2 regions of the Peribacillus sp. JNUCC41 genome follow, and region 2 is predicted to be linked to the other one. Evidence: riboswitches for the same ligand, from Rfam matches in the RefSeq annotation. Region 2 holds a riboswitch; the other holds the start of a gene.
The links. Region 2 has a riboswitch for glycine ahead of JNUCC41_RS01705 (amidohydrolase). Riboswitches for the same ligand answer to the same signal wherever they lie in the genome.
Positions count from the first base shown of each region.

Region 1: linked by a shared signal. The riboswitch ahead of JNUCC41_RS21670 (amino acid permease) and the one ahead of JNUCC41_RS01705 (amidohydrolase) in region 2 are both predicted to bind glycine.

Region 1 is NZ_CP062163.1:4,449,592-4,453,017, forward strand. Features, by position in the region: gene JNUCC41_RS21660 (amidohydrolase) at 1-591, shown strand, start outside; gene JNUCC41_RS21665 (hypothetical protein) at 960-1,196, shown strand; glycine riboswitch at 1,477-1,576, shown strand; glycine riboswitch at 1,580-1,636, shown strand; gene JNUCC41_RS21670 (amino acid permease) at 1,885-3,264, shown strand.
Region 2 is NZ_CP062163.1:355,691-359,116, reverse strand. Features, by position in the region: gene JNUCC41_RS01715 (thioredoxin family protein) at 1-180, shown strand, start outside; gene JNUCC41_RS01710 (DUF1444 domain-containing protein) at 231-1,037, shown strand; glycine riboswitch at 1,194-1,297, shown strand; gene JNUCC41_RS01705 (amidohydrolase) at 1,522-2,709, shown strand; gene JNUCC41_RS01700 (DNA translocase FtsK) at 3,138-3,426, shown strand, end outside.

The DNA of each region.
Region 1 (3,426 bases), 1.4 Mb from region 2:
GGTTCCTCACCACACCTAGCGAATGATGCCATTGTGGCTGGTGCTCATTTTGTTACAGCTGCTCAAACGATTATTAGCCGTCGATTAAGTCCATTTGATATTGGTGTGATTACTATTGGATCTTTTGATGGAAAAGGAACATTTAATATAATTAAAGACAGCGTAGAGCTTGAAGGCGATATCCGTTATATGACTGTTGAAACAAAAGAAAAAATTGAAAAGGAAGTTAAACGCCTTGTAAAAGGACTTGAAGAAGAGTTTGGAGTAACATGTGATCTTACATATACGAATGACTATCCACCTTTATATAATGATCCCGATCTAACAGGAAAGGTTGCTGAGTTTCTTAAGAATGCAAAGGATAAAGATATTAAAGAAGTAATGGAATTTCCAGCAATGCCGCCATCTGAAGACTTTGCTTACTATGCTGAAAAAATCCCTTCCTGCTTCTTTTACATTGCTTGTACACCTAAAGGAGTAGAAAAACCTTATTTTAATCATAATCCTAAATTTGATATCGATGAAGATGCCCTTCTCGTGGCAGCAAAAGCAGTAGGGTATGTTGTTTGTGGTTATTATGAGTTAGATTAAGGAAAAGAATAGAATCATTTGTAAGGTGTGGTTCAGATTACCACAGGATTTGCTGAATTAGATAAATTGAATTTTTATAAGGGTGTGTTTGGATCATCCTAAACATGCCCTTAAAATATTTCATTTTATCAAGGTAAGGTATAGAATGGATCATACTTTATGGATATGTTTTAAAAGAAGAGGCTAACCAAATTAGGGGCCTGGTTTGACGCTGGTAAAGTGAAATGGGAGATGGTTTCGTTAACACGTCAAGCATTGTGAAAATGAATGCGTGATGATAAATATAAACCGTATTGATCCAAATTATGTTATTCTATTTTTGTTTACAACAGTCCGTCTGAAAAACTGTAAAGGGGGTATAAGGCTTAATGGTTAAGGAAAAGAAAATCAAGCTAAAGAAGCCAAAGAAGTGGTGGGTATGGGTTCTAGCAATAGTCATCATTGCTAATATAGCAGGTGGTGGGGCTGAAGAAGAAGTTGAAGAGAAGGCTTCTGATACTGCTGAACTTAGGGAGGAAGCTCCTAGACAATCTTTACTGCTGCAAGGATTTTCGCGAGTCTCGAATTTTCTCTTTTTCCATACATTAATTATGTTAAAACTATAGACTTTATGACCTTTCCCATCTTTAAAATTCACCGTATTGTCAATCGGAAAAATGTAAAATTGTTTCGCTTATACATAAGCTTGTTTGGGATTCCTTGCGACATAGAAAAGCTGCTATAAGCTTGTTTTTTCGTAGCTAATAACTTCAAATTATACACTGTTCATAAAGTTCAAACTTGTCCATATTTAATTATCAGAAAATAGTGCCTTTTCAGATAATGATTGAAATATCCATTAAAACCCGATAATATACAACTAGTAGTACAACTCTATACCAGCGGATGAAGATTGTGGGAGAGACTAAACATTGTTTAGCACCGAAGGAGCAAACCCTAAAAAGCAGGGGACTAATCTCTCAGGTAAAAGGACTACAATTGGACGCGTCTCTGAAGAGAGCCATAGGCCACCGAAGGAGTTAAACTCTCAGGTAAAAGGACAGAGGAAGTTAGGAAAATCCCTATCTTTCCTCTGTCTTTTTTTGTACTTGGAAAGATAAAAAGAGAGGAGAGTGCATGGAGATATGTAGATAAATGAGTCTATCCTTAAACTATATCTAGCACCTGCCAAGAAAGCGCTTACACTGATAAGGCAGTCTCCCAGTATGCTAATAATACACACTAATTGAAGGACTGAACCTTTATAAGGGAAAAATTCCAAGTAGCCTATAAAAGTAGAAAGTGGGGAATCGTATGCAGGAACAAAAGTTGGATAGAGGGTTAAAAAACAGGCACGTACAACTCATAGCTATTGGTGGTGCAATCGGAACGGGATTATTTCTTGGAGCAGGAAAATCTATTCATTTAGCTGGACCATCAATTCTATTTGCTTACATGATTACAGGCATCATTTGTTTTTTAATCATGCGCGCACTTGGAGAACTACTCTTATCTAATTTGAACTTTCACTCCTTTGTTGACTTTGTAAGAGACTATTTAGGTAATATGGCAGCATTTGTAACCGGCTGGACATACTGGTTCTGCTGGATTTCAATCGCAATGGCCGACTTAACAGCAGTTGGACTTTATACTCAGTATTGGTTTCCTTCCGTACCGCAGTGGATGCCTGGATTAATTGCACTAGTCATTTTGCTATTTATGAATCTTGCAACCGTAAAACTTTTTGGCGAAATGGAATTCTGGTTCGCATTAATTAAGGTCATAGCTATTCTAGCATTAATTGTTATCGGTATTTTCATGATTATTAAAGGCTTTTCCACTGATTCAGGCGCAGCAAGTTTCACGAATCTATGGGGTCACGAGGGTATGTTCCCAAATGGAATAAATGGTTTTGTCCTCTCATTCCAGATGGTAGTGTTTGCGTTTGTGGGCATTGAACTTGTAGGACTTACAGCAGGTGAAACAGAAGATCCAGAAAAAGTTATCCCCAAGGCGATCAATAATATTCCTATTCGGATTATAATTTTCTACATTGGCGCACTTATTGTGATTATGAGTGTTTATCCGTGGAACGCAATCATCCCAACGGAAAGCCCATTCGTTCAAGTATTTGTGGCTGTAGGTATTGCTGGAGCTGCTGGTATCGTTAATTTTGTCGTCCTAACATCGGCTGCTTCGGCATGTAACAGCGCAATCTTCAGTACAAGCCGGATGGTATACTCACTTGCCAAAGATAAAAATGCACCTGTACCTTTTGCAAAACTTAATGACCGTAAAGTACCATCCAATGCATTGTTCTTTTCAACTGTTGTCATTTTAATTTCTGTTGTTTTGAATTATTTAATGCCTGAAGGAGTATTTACCTTGATTACAAGTATTTCTACCGTATGTTTCATCTTTATTTGGGGAATTACAGTCATCAGTCATTTGAAATACCGTAAAACAAGACCAGATCTAGTGAAAAAGAACAAATTTAAATTACCACTTTATCCAATTTCCAATTACTTGATCCTTGCTTTCCTGGCATTCGTCCTTGTTGTTCTTGCACTTGCGGACGACACTCGTGTTGCCTTATTCGTTACTCCTGTTTGGTTCATTCTGCTGATTGCGATTTATAAGATGCGCATAACGAAGGTGGATCAGGCGAATCAGAGAGAGGTAGCCGGGAATTAAGAGGCAAGAAATCCTTTGATTCTATTTGCTGTGTTTGTACAGATAGTTGCTGCTCCATTTTTTCCAACTCGGTGAGTAAAAAATCTGCCCGTTTTAAAAAGCCAAAGATATCTGGTTGATTCTATGATAATTCGAAATAAATATTTTAGAATAGTATTGTTA
Region 2 (3,426 bases):
TTTCCTGATTTTACATTCATTCATGTGGACCGTGATGAATTCATCGATGTGTGTGCAGCGAATGATGTATTCGGCATACCAAGTTTCATCGCGTATGATAATGGTGAAGAGCTAGGCAGATTTGTGAGCAAGGATCGCAAAACGCAAGAACAAATTGAGGAATTCATTCAATCACTATAATTAATTTCCCCTTCTCGCTGGGGATTTTTCAATGAAGAGGAGGGTCAGTCATGAAAATGGACAGCACGAAGCTGAAAAATATCCTGAAAGAACGTTTAAAAGATGAAAATCGCACATTCAAATTCGATAGCAAGCAAGATACGTTACGGGTGGAAAATGTGAAGACCGGGAAGGGAATCACCATCGAGTTGCCTCCTGTACTTGCTAACTATGAAAACGTACAGGAAAAGGCCATCGATGAAATTATCTATTACGTGGAAGAGGCCCTGAATGTGATGGGGGGAGAACACAGCATGGAAGGCAAGGAGAAATTCATTTTCCCAGTCATCCGCTCGACCTCCTTTCCGATGGAATCGGAAGAAGGAAATCCATTTTTATTCGATGAGCATACGGCTGAAACCCGGATTTTTTATGCCCTTGATTTAGGGAAAACCTACCGTCTTATAGATGAAAAGATGATTCAACGGGAAAATTGGCAGGGTGACAGGATCCGTGAAATTGCCCTTTTCAATGCCCGTTCCCTCTCCACTGAAATGAAGTCGGATATCGTTGCAGGTAATGCATTTTATTTTTTGAACACGAATGATGGGTATGATGCCAGCAGGATCCTGAATGAATCATGGCTTCGGGAAATGAAGGACAAGATCGAGGGAACCATGGCTGTTGCCATTCCCCATCAGGATGTCATCATCATTGCCGATGTGAAGAATGATACGGGCTATGATATTCTTGCGCAAATGGCGATGAGCTTCTTTGCCAGCGGGCATGTTCCGATAACGGCTCTATCATTTCTTTACGAAGAAAATGAGTTGGAGCCCATCTTCATTATGGGTAAAAACAAAAAGCGTGAACAATGATATATTGAATCATAAAAGGACCGTGTCAGCATCTGACATCGGTCCTTTTAAAGTTTAATAGAGTTTATGACTTTTAGAGTTGATATTTATTTTTTTATCGGTGATAATGAAATTGTAATATTTTGAAAATACGGAATAAAACGATAGAACGAGCTTGTGAACGTTGTGGGAGAGTGCAAAGCATTGAGCCACCGAAGGAGCAAGTTCCAAAAATATCCCTTGGAGCAAATCTCTCAGGTAAATGGAACCGCAGCTGGACGCAACTCTGGACAGCGCGCAGGAAGTGTGCCGCCAACGGGGAAATCTCCACGACCAAAATGGAGTTGAATTCTCAGGTGAAAGGACAGAGAAGGGAGCGGCAGGTTTGCGCAACCCTTCTCTGTCCTTTTTTAATTGGCTTTATGCATACAAAAGGTTTGCAGCGAACATGGAACTTACTAATAGGCCAATCAACTTAAAATAATGGGGGAGAATGATCGTGAATTTGAAAAGCAAATTAATGAACATGCTGGAAGCCCGTAAAGAGGAAATGGTTCAAATCCGCCGTCATTTACACGAGAATCCGGAGCTATCCTTCAAAGAAGAGAAAACGGCAAAATATATCATTGATTTTTATAACGGGAAAGATGTATCGATTCAAACGAATGCAGGAAATGGATTAGGGATCATCGTGACGATCGAAGGCGGGAAACCAGGGAAAACGATAGGTCTCCGTGCCGATTTCGATGCACTGCCGATTACAGAAGAAGCGGAGGTTCCGTTCCGTTCAAAAAATGAAGGTGTCATGCATGCCTGCGGACACGATGGGCATACCGCTTATTTATTGGTATTGGCAGACTGCATCATTGAGCTGAAAGATTCCCTATCAGGTACGATCAAAATAATTCATCAACATGCAGAAGAAACACCTCCTGGTGGAGCAAAGAGCATCATGGAATCAGGGGTTTTGGATGAACTGGACGCTGTCTTCGGAATCCATTTATTCCCTTCCCATCCAGCAGGGGTCGTCGGGTATCGCAGCGGCTATTCGATGGCTGGACGGACCTATTTCAAATTAGCCATAAAGGGTGTAGGCGGCCATGGTTCCTCCCCGCATATGGCTAATGATACCATTGTGGCAGGCGCCCATTTCGTGACAGCCATACAAACCGTAATCAGCCGTCGCTTGAATCCATTTGATATGGGAGTAGTCACAATCGGCTCCTTCGATGGAAAGGGAAGCTTTAATGTCATTAAAGATCGTATAGAAATTGAAGGGGATGTCCGTTATATGACGGCAGAGACCCAGCAGCTGATCGATAAGGAAATCCACCGGATCGTTAAAGGGATAGAAACGGAATTTGATGTTCAGTGCGAGCTTACATATGTGCCCGATTATCCTCCGTTATATAATGACCCTGAACTGACCGAATTCGTGAAAAATAGCCTGGAAAGCATGAATGACAATGATATTAAGAATGTTGTGGAATTTCCGGTTTTCTCAGGTTCGGAAGATTTTTCGTATTATGCAGAAAAGATTCCTGGCTGCTTCTTTTACATTGGCTGTAAACCGAAAGGAGTGGAGAAGGCCTATTTCAATCACCATCCTAAATTCGACATTGATGAAGATGCCCTTTTGATTGCCTCCAAATCAGTGGCGCAGGTTGTATGCAGTTTTTATGAATGGAAATAGTCTTCTTTGGTCTTTGTTTGCAAAAAAAACGCAGAAACCCACAAAACACCGTTCGGTATTAACGAACGGTGTTTTATGGGTTGCGGCATGTATTTGAATGCCGCCGGCGGTTTCATGAAGGATGTTGCAATGAATTGGCCAGTCTGCTTCCAAGGCTGCATGAAAACTTAATCTCTTTGTAAACGCGATTTAACAGCGGTGTTTTATTTAAATAGTAGACTAGGGGCTAATGTTAATTCGCAATCGATAGGTTTAATCTCATTCCAGAAGGGGTTTAATAGGGTAGGAGTTCTGCGAACTCCGTTAAGTTAGCAGGAATGCGATAAAAAAATAGATGCTAATCCCAATTCAGCTTAAATTTTCTCGATATTTTTAAAATAACTGGTAGAATTAGTTACATAACTACAGATGTAGAAAGAGTGATAGTTTTGAAATGGCTAAATAAGATGAAAAAATGGTTCCAAGCAGAGGAAATTATTGAAATCGAAGAAATAATTATAGATGAGCCGCTAGATGAAGAGACATTAAAGAAAATGGATTTTTCAAAGCTTTCGAAGTCAAAGAAAGAAGAAATAAAAGTTTACAATCAAAAAGTGGAAAAAATGTCCCAGACCCCAGACCCGGATACGAAAATCCTGTTTCAATATCCAAAAGGACAGTTCAAGTTTCCGCTCATTCCAGACCGGGAGCAGAATAAAAGAAAGCCAAGGGAAAGAA